One region of the Epibacterium sp. ABZ3_068 genome, then DNA from elsewhere that is predicted to be linked to it. Evidence: riboswitches for the same ligand, from Rfam matches in the RefSeq annotation. Region 1 holds a riboswitch; the other holds the start of a gene.

Region 1 (7,462 bases):
TTGCACTTTGGATTAAGGGCTGTGGTTCTTTCGTTTCGACTTCCCTGATCTCCTTCTCGTCAAGGATAAGCGGACAACAAATCTTAGCTTACGTCAGTGCCAGAATTTCGGGGGGGAAGGAGGATAGCTCAAAAATCATTTGCGAGAGCAGTCGGTACCTAAATCATTTTGACAAGTGACGCAGCCACAGGCGGGTTGATGTGATGTCGATGAAGCCGAGGTAGCTTGCAGCTGTCTTGTCATACCATTTTGCGACAAGGAGGGCATTCTTCAGCTTGTTGAAGCAACGTTCCACCAGGTCGCGAAGGCTATAGAGTAACCGGTCGACACCGACACGTTTATTGCGTGATTTCCGCATAGGTATCCGAGAAGAGGTCTTGACGTTTCCTCTCTTGATATGGGCGATAGCTCTTTATCTTTGATCGAAGAAAACTTTCGACATACTAAAGAGCAGTTAAATTCCGCCACCGACGGCATTTCTGGCCGAGGTCGCTGAGCCCGGCAACGACGGCAAGACCAAGGCTGCACAAAATGCGCTGGGATTTGTGGCAGAGCATCAAAATTTTCTAGAGGCAGAGTATCATGACAATCGACAACGCATCTGAAGACGACAAAACACCGCGTTTCGGGATGCCCAGCATTATTGACCGGGTTTGGGAAATCACTTGGGCCGGGCGTTTGCTGTGCTTGGTGTTATCGCTTGATCTTGCGCTCCTGACCTATCCCGGCGAGGGGCTTATCTCCATTGTTCGCGCGGACGTCATTCCGGTCAATTTTGCATGGGTCGCCACGTTCATTGCAGGCTACTGCTTTGTTGCTGCCTTCTTTTTACCGGCGCTGTTCCACTGTCTGGTAGCGGTCTTCAAAAGCTTTACTACCTTTGCAGATCAGCCATCGGATGAAGTGCAAGCAGGTGCCGTGCTGAAACGCGCTCTGAAGGATGAGAATGCCTTTTTGATGGATTACTATCGCACAGAGTGGGCAAAATATGAACGCCGAGAAGCGAATGCGAAGTCTCTAGCCAACATGTTGGCATCGCTTATGTTGATCGGTGGCACAAACCTCGCTTGGGGAAACGGTGATCTGACGGCTCCGTCAATCGTATCCGCATTCTTGGATTACACTGGGATGTGGGGAGAGGCTATTTTGTCCGTCGCAGTACTGACCGTTACCGCAGTAGTCGTGCAAACCTGGTTGCATGTTCGCGACCACTACATCTACCACCCCGAACTGGCGCGTGAGGAAGAAGAAGCCAGACGGAAACGACTGCGCTCTGAAAGATCGTTTCCATAGGCGGTGATCTGAGTTGAGAAAAGGCCAACGCGCTGGCCTCTCAGTCAGCAGCCTCATCCTTGCAGAAGATGGGGCTGAAGGAACAATGCAAGATATGTGCTTGGGTGACAAATAAGATCTTGGGCACTCACCTTCCGCGCGTTCGAAGGGGACGTGCCACCCCATCCCCCGTGCGAATTGATACTGACCCAGCCCCCTGAATTCCGGCCACTGAGGTGTTAGTAATCCGTCCAAGCAAAGGATGGACTATGAAACGCAGATTTTCAGACGAACAGATCATTGGGATGATCAAAGAATACGAAGCCGGTGTGAAAGCCCAAGAGCTGTGCCGGAAGTACGGCATCAGCGATGCAACGTTTTACAAATACAAAGCCAGATTTGGCGGCATGAACGTGTCCGATGCGAAGAAACTGAGAGCGCTGGAAGACGAGAACAATCGTCTGAAGCGGATGTTGGCAGATACGATGCTGGACAATGCGGCCTTGAAAGACCTCGCGACAAAAAACTACTGACGCCTGATGTGAAGCGCAGGGCCGTGTCGGACGTGATGGATCGGCACGGCCTGTCTGAGCGTCGGGCGTGCGAATTGGCGGGCCTGCATCGGTCTGTTTTTCAATATGAGAAGCAGGATCAGGGCGATGACGCCCTGCGCAAACGACTGCGTGAACTGGCGAACGAGCGCCGTCGGTTCGGATATCGCCGTTTGGGCATCCTGTTGGCCAGAGAGGGTTTTGAGGTGAACCACAAGAAACTGTTCCGGCTCTACCGCGAGGAAGGGCTGGCCGTGCGGCGCAGGCGTTCTCGTAAGCGGGCTCTGGGCACGCGCAGGCCGATCCTGGTGCCTGAACGGGCAAACCAGCGCTGGTCGTTGGACTTCGTGTCAGATGCCTTCGCAGACGGCCAACGGTTCCGCGTGCTGTGCATCGTGGATGACTGCACCCGAGAAGCACTGGCTACGGTCGTGGATCGCTCGCTGTCGGGTTCACGCATGACCCGAGAACTGGATGAACTGATCCGCCGACGCGGTCAGCCCGACATGATCGTCAGCGACAACGGAACGGAAATGACATCTCATGCTGTGCTGCGATGGTGCCAGGACACTGGCGTTGGTTGGCACTACATCGCGCCAGGAAAGCCCATGCAGAATGTAAGCGTTGTATCCAGGGCCCGAAACAGCTCCCACAACGCTACCAGTGTTATGCAATAATGCCTCAAAACAAATGAGGTCGCGGCATGGATCAGTCAGGACAGTCTTTCGAAGTCTACGGTTTCAAAATCGAGGTTCACGCCGGAGGGCGCCGCGTTTGGCCGCCAAGTTTCAAAAGGTTCGTAGACAGCGGGCTAAAGAACGGCGAGCTGTCAGTACGTGAAGTCATGAAGACTTGCAAAGTTTCGCAGTCACTCATCTACAAATGGCGTTCTGATGTCCGACGGTCCAAGGGCTGCAAAACTGAAGTACGCGAAGAAAAAACGTTCGCAGAAATTCTGATTCGAGAGGATTCAGAAGATTCAATAGACACATCTGAGATCATTTTGCGCAGCGACCAGCTAGAGATTTCGCTACCTGCCTCCTACCCGGTGTCCGACTTACTGCAAGTAATCCAAACGCTCTCATGATCTCGCCTTCCGGAAACTTCAAACTCTACCTCGCTTCCAAGCCCGTTGATTTTCGCAAAGGAATGGACGGGCTAGCGGCAATCGTTCTGAATGAATTTGAACTGGACCCATTCAGCGGCGCCATCTTCATATTTCGCGCGAAACGGTCCGATCGTATGAAAATTCTTGTTTGGGATGGGACAGGTCTCGTCATGACCTACAAACGAATTGAAGGCGCCGGTTTTGTTTGGCCGCGAATGTCAGATGGCGTTATCACTATCAACCGTTCCCAATTCGAGGCCCTGTTTGAAGGCTTGGATTGGCAGCGCGTCGTTCCTCGGCATGTTCGGAAGCCGGTGGCAATCTAAATTTACAATGCAGACCTTGGCGCAGATTGCGGCGAAGATCCGGTTTGAGCCCAATTCTACCGAATGCTGCGCCTGATCTCAGCGGCAGCTATGCGAGGAAAGTTGCGTTTCCAAGGTCGGCACTAGTCGACGCAATGGATCAGCCTGACCGAGCCATTTCAGACGTTCCTCAGCATCGAAGAAGCCACAGTGCCGCAGGACCAAAGCAGCTGTTCTGCGGTAGATGCACTGATTGAGGTTCACCGCCGGCAGTGAGTCTGGCATGCAGTTCATCTGCTTCAATCATATACTGCGAGATACGTATGCACCTTTGCTTCCGAGTAAGGACTTTGAGCCTAACCGCATCAGTCCTCCATTTCCCGAAGTAGTATTCAGTTTTAACAGTTTAACGAAATCAGTTTCTCGCGATGACGCCTTTTGGCGCCCTCTCTAAGCCGTCTCACTAGACTTTGGCGCTTGACAGATTAAGTTCAGTTTGCCTAAGTCCTGGCCATTCTGGTCCGGCTGGGAGACCATCCGGTTAAAAGGGAACACGGTGAGGTGTAGCCAACAGGCGCCGAATCCGTGACTGCCCCCGCAACTGTGAGCGGAGAGCAATGCTGCGGTATGCCACTGCCCCAAGGGGCGGGAAGGCGCAGCAAAGCCTCGACCCGCAAGTCAGGAGACCTGCCAGGATGATCACCCTATCGCGGTGCGGGGCGCGCCGAAGATAACGGACCTTCCGTAGTGGTGGCAGTTTTCACCGTCTGCGGGGGCATTGCCTTCCAAAGACCAGAATTATGAACATGCTGCCCGGCATGGGCAGCCGCTTGGCCTGTGCTTGCTGCGCGGGCCGGGAGGAATGGAATATGCGCAAGGCAAGCCTGTCCCTAGCCGCGGCCCTGGCCGCCGCCCCTGTAATCGCGACCGCCCAGGATGACGAGGTCACCGATCTGGGAGAGATCATCGTCTCCGGCGGCTTTACGCCGGTCGAGGCCCAAAAATACGGCCGCTCAGTCTCAGTCCTGACCAGCGAAGAAATCGAAGATCGCGGGACCACCACCGTCCAGGACGCGCTGCGTTCGGTCCCCGGCCTGATGGTGAACGGCTCCGGCGACAGTTTTACCCAGGTCCGCATCCGCGGTGCCGAAGCCAATCACACTCTGATCCTGATCGACGGCGTCGAAGCCTCGGGCGGTGACAGCGAGTACATTCTTTCCGGCCTGGACACTGCCAATATCGAGCGGATCGAGGTTCTGCGCGGCCCGCAGTCGGTGTTCTACGGCTCCAACGCCTCGGCCGGTGTGATCAACATCATCACCAAGTCCGGCGGCATCGGCACGGAATACGGCGGCAGCGCGGAAGCAGGCTCTGACGGCTACCGGGCCTCGGCCCGGGTTTCGTCGCGGACCGAGCGCGGCGGTATCGCCTTCAGCTTCGCCCATGACAATGACGACGGCTATGACACCTCGGGCGATGGCGGTGAAGAAGACGGCATCCGCCGCAATACACTGCAATTGAAAGGTGACTACCTGGTCACCGACCGGCTGAAGATTGGCTTCAACTTCCGCACTTCGGATGAACGCTATGACAGCGACAGCACCTCATTCACCGCAACGGACGCGGCCAGCTATGTCGTGGATGATCCGACGCAATTCAGTGACCGGGATGAGCAGCTGGCTCAGGTCTATGCTGAACTGGACACATTAGGCGGCCGCCTAAAACACCGCCTGTCAATCGAACGCACTGACTTTGACCGGTCCTTCAATGGCGGTACCCCGACCGAGACCAAGACTGAAGCAGCAAAGTACCTGCTGAGCTTCGGCCTGGACGGGCAGCAGGCTGATCAAGCAGACCATCTTCTGAACGCAATGCTGGAATGGGAAGAGGACTCCAGCAGTTCCAACCCGGCCTTTGCGCGCGAAACCAATTCGATTGCCCTGGAATACCGCGGCAGCTTTGCCAACGGCCTGGACCTGCAGCTCGGGGTGCGCCACGACAGCAACAGCGTATTCGAAGACGCCACCAGCTGGACCGCCAGTGCTTCCTACACGTTTGCTGGCAGCGGCGTGCGCCTGCACAGCTCGGCTGGCACCGGTGTTGTGAACCCCTCTTACTTTGAGCTGTTTGCCAACAGCACCTTCGGCTCCACCACCTACCTCGGCAATCCGAACTTGCAGCCGGAGGAAAACCGCAGCTTCGATTTCGGGATTGAGGTGCCGTTCCTTCAAGGGCGCGGCCTGGTTGATGTGACCTATTTCGACGAGACGCTGACAGGCGAGATCGAGAGCTACATGGTGAACGCAACCACGTTCTCCTACCGCAACCAAGCCGGTGACAGTGATCGCAAGGGGGTTGAGCTGGCTGCAAGCCTGGAAGCCAGCGAATACCTCGATCTGCGCCTGTCCTACACTTATCTGGACGCCACCAACCCCAATGGCTCGGTTGAGATCCGCCGCCCGGAGCACGAGCTTCTACTGAGTGCCACACTGGATACTTTCAACGGCCGCGGCTCTGTCACCACGGACATCCGGCATGTGGCAGGCAATTGGGACAGTCAGTTCTTTGGCTCCTTTGCCACCGCTGAGCTGCCGGATTACACCACCGTTGATGTGGCTGCTCAGTATGAGCTGACGGATAACGTGGTGCTGACCGGGCGTGTCACCAACCTGTTCGACGAGGACTACGCGGACGTCTGGGGCTACGCCAAACGCGGCCGCGCCGCCTATATCGGCGTACGGGCCTCGTTCTGATCCATGCGCAAACTGCCCGGCATAATCCTTGCTCTTCTATGGGCCGCCACCGGTACTTTTGCCGGGCCATCGCGCGTGGTGTCGATGAACCTCTGCACTGACCAGCTGGCGATGCTGCTTGCGGCGCCCGGCCAGCTTGCCTCGGTCTCCTACATCGCGCAGGACACACGCGCCTCGGCCATGGCGGACGCGGCCATGGCCTATCCCGCCAACCACGGTCTGGCCGAGGAGATCTATCTGTTGAAGCCTGACCTGGTGCTGGCGGGTGCGTTTTCGACCCGGGCGACCACGGATATGCTGCAACGCCTTGGCGTGCCGGTGGTGGTGTTCCAGCCTGCGGATTCGCTACAGGATGTGCGGGAGCGGATCCTGAAAATGGGCAAAGTCCTGGACCGCGAGGAAGCTGCCCGCGATCTGCTGGCCGACTATGACAAGCGGCTTGCCTTGTTGCAGGGGGCCGAAGGCGAACGCCCGCGCGCCGCGCTTTATGCCGCCAATGGGTTCACCTCCGGCAGCCGCACCCTGGCAGGCCAGATTCTGCGGGCGGCGGGGCTGCGCAATATCGCGGATGAGCTGGGCTTTGGTGGCTCCGGCCACATGCCGCTGGAAGTGCTGGCGATGTCGGCGCCGGATCTCCTGGTCGCAACATCCCCCTATCCGCGCGCCTCGCGCAGCGAGGAAAATCTCGCGCATCCGGTGGTGCGCCATCTGGCCGCCCGCAGCGGTGCCGGACAGATCCGCGACGCGGATTGGGTCTGCGGCACCCCGCATGTCTTGCGCGCGGTCGAGGCCCTCGCTGCAGAGCGCCGCCTGTTTGTGGCGCAGGAGGACCGCAAATGACCCGTCTGATGATCGCCCTCAGCGTCACGATGCTGGTGCTGTTCCTGCTGTCGCTCACGGTGGGACCGGCGGATGTGCGCGCGACCGAGAGCCTGGCAGCGCTGTTTGATGACGGCTACGGACCGCTGACCCTTGTGATGCGGGAAATCCGGCTACCGCGCGCCTTGCTGGCAGTGATCATCGGCGGCGGGCTTGGGCTGGCGGGGGCGGCCATGCAGGGCTATCTGCGCAACCCGCTGGCAGAGCCGGGATTGATCGGCGTGTCCTCCTCGGCGGCGCTGGGGGCGGTGCTGGCGATCAATGCCGGGCTGGCGGCGAGCCTGACCCTGGGCCTGCCACTGGCGGCGCTTGCCGGAGCTTTGGCGGGGGTGTTTCTGGTGATGGCGCTGGCCGGACCGCAGGGAGACTCGCTGACGCTGATCCTGGCGGGGATCGCGATCTCGGCGATCGCGGCGGCGCTCACGTCGCTGGTGCTGAACCTGTCGCCCAATCCCTTTGCCGCCAATGAGATCGTGTTCTGGATGATGGGCTCGCTGGCGGATCGTTCGATGCTGCATGTCTGGCTGGTGCTGCCCTTTGCGTTGACGGGGGCGGCAATCCTGCTGGCGCTTGCGCGGGGCCTTGATGCGCTGA
Region 2 (7,462 bases), 1.6 Mb from region 1:
CACGTGTTGGAAGCCGACAATTCGAAGACAATGACGGCGGACTACATCTTTCCTGTGCAGCGAACGGTCAAACGGGCCGTACGTCCATGCGATTGGTCCAAACCGCCGCGTCGTCTCGGTCTGGCGGCTGAAGAGATGTCGCGCGACACACCATTAGCCAAAACAGGTCGATATATCCCATGATTGACACTCAACCTCTTGCGATCCTTCGGGAAATCTCGAGAACCGGCAGTCTCACGCTTGCAGCAGACAAGTTGTGTTTGACCCAATCCGCAGTGAGCCATGCCATTCGCCGTTTTGAGGAACGTCACAGCGTTAAGCTCTGGGCCAGAGATGGGCGGAAATTGCGCCTTACCCCCGCGGGCGATTTCCTATTGGGTGTCGCAAACCGTGTTCTGCCACAGCTAGAGCACAGCGCCAAAGTGCTTGAAGACTATGCAGATGGCCGCCGCGGGACGCTTCGCATTGGTGTGGAGTGTCACCCCTGTCAGAACTGGCTGATGCGCTTGGTAGATGAGTTTCTCAACCAATGGCCGGACGTGGAACTGGATGTCACTTCAGCCTTTCAGTTTGGTGGATTGGCCGCGCTGCAGGGTCATGAAATTGATCTCTTGGTCACGCCCGACCCGTTAGCGCGGCCCGGGCTTTGCTTCGAACCGGTGTTTGACTACGAGCTGATCTTGGCGGTCTCCGAGAGACACAGGTTGGCAAAGAAGTCTTTTGTGGAACCCAAAGACCTGTCTCGCGAAACGCTGATTACCTATCCCGTGGCCAAAGAACGGTTGGATATCTACACGCAGTTTTTCGCCCCTGCACATGCCATGCCGCGCCGCCACCGCACGGTTGAAACCACCGATCTGATGTTGCTGCTTGTGGCTTCGGGGCAAGCGGTCAGTGCAACGCCAGATTGGCTGGTGCGAGAGGTCGCGGATGTGCGGGGCTTACGCCTCGGCACTGGCATCACAAAATCGATCAACCTTGGATTTCGTGAGGATGATGCTGCGGACTATCTCCAAGGGTTCGTGGATCTGGCGAGCACCATTGCAATTTGACAAATTTCCGCCTTTTCCGGCCGAAGCTGAACGGTCAACCTAAACGCATGACAAGGTGTCATGCTCACCCAAAGAGAAGTCATTTTTCTTAGCGACCTCCCTCCCTCATAAACAGCACAGGTCTCGCGGCACCCGCGATGGCGCAGAGTGGACTGTAAGAGGAATGAAATATGGGCAGCGGTTTTGACTTTATGATCAAGAGCATTCCCTTTGATGAAACCTATGAACCAACAGAAAACACGCGGCTAACAACAAATTTCGCCAATCTGGCGCGGGGCGCGCATCGTCAAGAGAACCTGCGCAACGCGCTCAAGATGATCGAAAACCGGTTCAACGATCTGGCCTATTGGGATAACCCCAAAGGTGACCGTTATGCTGTGCAGTTGGATATAATATCAGCCGAAATTCAGGTCCCGGGGCAAGAGGCGGGTTTTCCTGCGATCGAAGTGCTCAAGCCAACGATCAATGACAATCACACCGGAGCGCAGATCGCGGGCATCGTCGGCAATAACTTTTCGTCCTATGTACGCGACTATGATTTCAGCATCCGCCTGCGCGAATACAATGCAGGCAAAAGTGGCTTCAGCGTGCCGGATGATTTTGGCGACCTGCATGGCCAGATCTTCAAGGCTTTCGTGTCGTCTGATACCTACAAAGCTCATTTCGGTAAGACTCCGGTGATCTGTCTGAGCGTGTCAGACAATAAGACCTATACCCGCACGGCCAATACCCACCCTGTTCTGGGCGTGGAATACGCGCCCGATACCGTTTCTTTGACGGAACAGTATTTTCAGAAAATGGGCCTCAAGGTGCGCTACTTTATGCCGCCTGAGAGCGTGGCGCCCTTTGCGTTCTATTTTATCGGCGATCTGCTGAATGATTACACCAATCTGGAGCTGATCAGTACGCTGAGCACAATGGAAGCCTTCCAAAAGATCTACCGGCCCGAGATTTACAATGCGAACTCTGTTGCCGGGCAGTGCTTTCGGCCGAGCCTCTGCCATCAGGATTTCTCCCTCACACAGGTGGTTTACGATCGGGAAGAACGCACTGGACTGGCGATTGAACAGGGCAAATTTGCCGAAACCTATTTCATCAAGCCCCACCGCGCCGCACTGGACGCATGGTCCGCACAATTTGCGGCTCAATAAGCGCATAAACATACGAAACGCACGAGGTAATCTATCATGTCCAATCTTCTCCCCACTTCCACCGCAGGCAGCCTTCCCAAACCCGCTTGGCTCAGCGAACCACAAACACTCTGGTCCCCTTGGAAGCTGGAAGGCGACGCGCTTGTCGAAGGCAAAAAGGACGCGCTGCGTCTGATACTTGAGGAACAACAACGCGCCGGGATCAATATCGTTAGTGATGGCGAGCAAACCCGTCAGCACTTTGTGACAACCTTTATCGAGCACCTCACCGGCGTGGACATGAACGAGCGCAAAACCGTGCGCATCCGCGACCGCTATGACGCCAGCGTGCCAACGGTGGTGGGCGCGGTATCTCGCGACACGCCGGTGTTTGTCGACGACGTGAAATACCTGCGGTCGCTGACGGATGCCCCAATCAAGTGGGCGCTTCCAGGGCCGCTGACCATGGTGGACACCCTCTATGATGAGCACTACAAAAGCCGCGAAAAGCTGGCGATGGAATTTGCTGTTATCCTCAACGAGGAAGCGCGCGAGCTGGAGGCAGCCGGTGTCAATATCGTTCAGTTTGATGAGCCCGCGTTTAATGTGTTCTTTGACGAGGCCAATGATTGGGGCATTGCCGCCTTAGAGCGCGCCAGTGAAGGGCTCACATGCGAAACCGCTGCGCATATCTGTTATGGCTATGGTATTAAGGCCAATACCGATTGGAAAAAGACGCTTGGATCCGAGTGGCGTGAGTATGAGGAAATTTTCCCGAACCTCCAGAAATCCACGCTCGATCTGATTTCTCTGGAGTGTCATAACTCCCATGTTCCGCTGGAGTTGATCGCATTGCTCCGGGGCAAGAAGGTTATGGTGGGCGCTGTGGATGTGGCCACCCACACCATAGAGTCCCCCGAAGAGGTTGCAGGCACCCTGCGCGATGCATTGAAATACGTGGATGCGGACAAGCTTTACCCCTGTACGAACTGCGGCATGGCACCGCTGCCTCGCGATGTTGCCAAAGGCAAGCTGTACGCCTTAGGTGCAGGAGCGGAGATCATCCGCAAAGAACTCGCGGGCCACTCGGCCGCCGCCTAAGTGCGCCCAGCCAAGCCGCCCCTTCAGAAAAACACGCTTGCCACCCCACGTAGGCAAGCGCATCTCCCCGACCTGTCAAAAGTATGCACAATGTATGACGTTCCCACTCCTCGCTCCATTAATCCACGTGCATTTCGCGACTGTTGCGGGCGTTTTGCAACCGGTGTGACCGTCGTCACCACGCGCACGTTGGACGGTGTACACGGCGCAACCGTCAGCGCGTTTATGTCCGTGTCTCTCGATCCGCCATTGATCGCCATTTCGCTCTCCAAGCGGTCAAAGCTGCGTGAAAAGCTTCGGGGATCTGGCCGGTTCGCCGTGAACATCCTTAGCCATGATATGCGGCAACATGCTTTGCATTTTGCAGGACAAACCTACAGTCAAATGGAAAACCTCTTTGAGGACGCGGAGGGCCTTGCCACTTTACGCGGTGCATCAGCTGTTTTAAGTGCGGATATAGCCAATGAATGGGATGCCGGGGATCATACGATTTTTCTTGGGGCTGTTACCCATTTGAGATGCGATCAAGCCGCGCGGCCATTGGTTTATCACGCCGGGGACTTTGGAGATTTTCGCTGATATTTGGCCGGGTGCCACGTTCGATCTGTGGCATATTCTATCTCGGCATCGACACCGATCTCAGGTTCCCTTTCTACGCCAATGAACAAGGCGAAAAGCTCGCTTGAGGCTGACGAAAGCCATTGTCATCTTTAAGGCGAACGGCAGCTCAGTCCTGCGGCCTGAGAATTTGTCCTCTTGTCTAGCTGCATCTACCATAAATGGCCAAGTTCAAAGCCGCACTGCGCCACGCCAGACAATGCACCCGCAGATTTCTACGTTGCATAAACAGTTTTGCCGCAACTACTCTGACCCGAACCGGGGCCCAACCGGCAAAGCTGTCTCGCGATATCGCGCCCTTAAGCTGACCTGTCAGGCCTGCCCATCCAAAGCCAAGTGCTGTCCCACCGCCGACGCACGCAAGATCACTCACGAAGAATACGAAGATGCCCGTCAGGTCGCCCGCGACATTGCCAAAACAAAGCAATATGCGATCTCGATGCGACTACGAAAGAAGGTGGAAATGCTCTTTGCCCACCTCAAACGCATCCTCGGGTTGGGGCGGCTCCGATTGCGCGGTCCATGCGGCGCAAACGATGAATTCCTCCTCGCCGCCACCGCCCAAAACCTCCGCAAACTGGCGAAGATCTTTCCTGCACCGCAGCAAACGCGCAAAGCCTGATCAGAAAGGTACTCGCGCTTTGTTTGAAACGCTATTTTCTGCGCCAGCAACACGTTGTTTTTCCACAGAATCAACTGAAAGCGAAACCCTTCGCTGCGGCCTGCGCGAACGGTTGCTTCGCCTAGAGTTGTTTACCCGTATCACATGAAGACTCTGTTGAAAGCCCTACCGTTTCGAATTCGACTAAGCCATGTGCGATGTGTCTAAAATTACGGGCTGCAATTTGGTCGAAACGATCCCAAATCAGTTTTTTGCACTCGATTGTTTCACAAGCAATGTACCCAGTTCCGTTCTCTGTGTAGCTTTGGCTGCCTTCCGGGGTTAAAAAAGAAAATGTCAACCCAAACCTATATGTTGACGGTGGCCTTCCTATATACCCAATATGGTGTTGCTTCGGTTCCTTCGATTCTACTCGAAGGCTAAGAGGGAAGCCGGTGAAAATCCGGCACTGCCCCCGCAACTGTAAGCGGTGAGCAAGGTTGAACACGCCACTGAAAGTGCTGCTTTCGGGAAGGCCAGCCAAGCATAGATCCGCGAGTCAGGAGACCTGCCGTCAGCACAAAAAAGACCACGAACGGAGGGTTCGGGGGCGTGCAATGGGTTTGTCCTGCACTGTGTCCTCGACTTTGACAACAGAAAACAGAAAGAGGACAGATGAGCATCATCGTTTATTCCAAACCCGCTTGCGTACAATGCACTGCCACAACACGTGCACTAGATGCTAAAGGCATCAGCTACGATGTAGTGGATTTGACCGAAGATACCTCCGCGCTGACCCGTGTGACTGAACTGGGCTATCGCCAAGCCCCGGTAGTGGAAGCCAACGGAGCACATTGGTCTGGCTTCCGCCCAGACATGATTGCCCGTTTGGCCTCCTAACGTGGCGGGCCGCGATCCGGCACTTGTCTATTTCTCGTCCGCTTCTGGCAACACACACCGCTTTGTGACGCGGCTCGGTTGGGTTTCTATGCGCATCGCGATAGAGCCGGAAGCGCCGCTGCCGACGGTGGATGTGCCTTTTGTTTTGGTGTGTCCGACCTATGCGGATGGACAAGGCAGAGGAGCGGTGCCCAAACCGGTGATCCGGTTTCTCAATGACCTGCGGCGGCGCAGGCACATTTGTGGCGTGATCGGTACAGGCAATCGAAACTTCGGTACGACCTACGCGCTTGCGGGCCGCATCATCTCTGAAAAATGCAACGTGCCGCTGCTCTACACTTTGGAGCTGGCAGGCACTGAAACGGATATCGCCCGCGTCACAGACGGGCTGCGAAAATTGGGGGGCAACCTATGCTCGACCGTGAGCTGAGCACTTTGGACTATCACGCTTTGAACGCGATGCTGAACCTTTATGACGGGGACGGCAAAATCCGATTTGACGCTGACCGCATGGCGGCGCGCCAGTATTTCCTGCAGCACGTCAACCAGAACACAGTGTTCTTCCACTCGTTGGAGGAAAAGCTCGGCTATCTTGTCAGCGAAGGCTACTATGAAGAGGCGGTGTTGGATCAGTACTCCAAGAGCTTCATGCGCAAGATCTGGGATGAGGCGTATGCAAAGAAGTTCCGCTTCCCGACCTTCCTTGGAGCGTTCAAGTATTACACATCCTACACGCTCAAAACCCGTGACGGGCAGCGGTTTCTAGAACGCTATGAAGACCGCGTCGTGATGACATCTCTGACATTGGCGCGTGGCGACGAAGCGCTGGCGATGTCCTTTATGGAGGAAATTCTTGAAGGCCGTTTCCAACCTGCGACACCGACTTTCCTGAACGCTGGCAAAGCCTCACGTGGGGAGTTGATTTCCTGCTTCCTACTACGGCTGGAAGACAACATGGAAAGCATCGGCCGAGGCATCAACTCGGCGCTGCAACTATCCAAGCGTGGTGGCGGTGTGGCGCTGTTGTTGACCAACATCCGCGAACACGGCGCTCCGATCAAAGGCATTGAAAATCAATCGTCTGGAGTGATCCCGGTCATGAAGCTGCTCGAAGACAGCTTCTCCTACGCCAATCAGCTCGGCGCACGTCAGGGGGCCGGTGCGGTCTATCTGAACGCCCACCACCCAGACATCATGCGCTTTCTCGATACCAAGCGTGAAAACGCAGATGAGAAAATTCGCATCAAAACCCTGTCGCTTGGCGTCGTGATCCCGGACATCACCTTTGAGTTGGCCAAGAAAAACGCGGAGATGTATCTGTTCTCTCCGCATGATGTGGAAAAGGTTTATGGCGTGCCGTTTTCCGAGATCTCGGTCACCGAGAAATATGAGGAAATGGTCGACGATAAACGCATTCGTAAATCCAAGGTGAACGCGCGCGAGTTCTTCCAGACAATCGCCGAAATCCAGTTTGAGAGTGGTTACCCTTACGTGATGTTTGAGGACACGGTGAACCGGATGAACCCGATTGCGGGCCGGATCAACATGTCCAACCTGTGTTCCGAAATCCTGCAGGTAAACGAGGCGTCTGAGTTCAATGATGATCTCAGCTATGCCAAAATGGGCAGTGATATTTCCTGTAACCTTGGCTCGCTGAACATCGCCAAAACAATGGATGGCAACGACCTTGGCCGCACCGTGGGTGCTGCGATCCGCGCGCTGACCGCGGTTTCTGAAATGTCGGCTATCGACTCTGTGCCATCTGTGCGCAAAGGCAATGATGACAGTCACGCCATTGGTCTTGGGCAGATGAATCTGCATGGCTACCTGGCTCGGGAACGGGTGCACTATGGCAGCGCTGAAGGTGTGGAATTCACGTCGGTCTATTTTGCTGCTGTGGCCTATCATGCGATCCGAACGTCCTGTGACCTTGCCAAGGAACGTGGCACAAGCTTTAAGGGCTTTGAGTGTTCCAACTATGCCTCTGGCGTGTTCTTTGACAAATACACCGACCGCGACTGGTTGCCCGAAAGCGAAACCGTCAAAATGCTGTTTGACGG

The links. Region 1 has a riboswitch for cobalamin ahead of ACXAEW_RS01310 (TonB-dependent receptor plug domain-containing protein). Riboswitches for the same ligand answer to the same signal wherever they lie in the genome.
Region 2: another riboswitch for cobalamin. It lies ahead of nrdH (glutaredoxin-like protein NrdH); the one in region 1 lies ahead of ACXAEW_RS01310 (TonB-dependent receptor plug domain-containing protein).

The regions. Positions count from the first base shown of each region.
Region 1 covers NZ_JBSWUV010000001.1:256,432-263,893, forward strand. The annotation lists partial or broken gene ACXAEW_RS01290 (IS5/IS1182 family transposase) at 164-364, opposite strand; gene ACXAEW_RS01295 (hypothetical protein) at 583-1,293, shown strand; partial or broken gene ACXAEW_RS01300 (IS3 family transposase) at 1,542-2,485, shown strand; gene tnpB (IS66 family insertion sequence element accessory protein TnpB) at 2,907-3,257, shown strand; cobalamin riboswitch at 3,737-3,945, shown strand; gene ACXAEW_RS01310 (TonB-dependent receptor plug domain-containing protein) at 4,037-5,989, shown strand; gene ACXAEW_RS01315 (ABC transporter substrate-binding protein) at 5,993-6,829, shown strand; gene ACXAEW_RS01320 (FecCD family ABC transporter permease) at 6,826-7,462, shown strand, end outside.
Region 2 covers NZ_JBSWUV010000001.1:1,818,915-1,826,376, reverse strand. The annotation lists gene ACXAEW_RS08760 (LysR family transcriptional regulator) at 180-1,052, shown strand; gene ACXAEW_RS08755 (DUF1852 domain-containing protein) at 1,223-2,203, shown strand; gene ACXAEW_RS08750 (methionine synthase) at 2,240-3,283, shown strand; gene ACXAEW_RS08745 (flavin reductase family protein) at 3,374-3,862, shown strand; partial or broken gene ACXAEW_RS08740 (transposase) at 4,128-4,523, shown strand; cobalamin riboswitch at 4,901-5,092, shown strand; gene nrdH (glutaredoxin-like protein NrdH) at 5,178-5,402, shown strand; gene nrdI (class Ib ribonucleoside-diphosphate reductase assembly flavoprotein NrdI) at 5,404-5,832, shown strand; gene nrdE (class 1b ribonucleoside-diphosphate reductase subunit alpha) at 5,814-7,462, shown strand, end outside.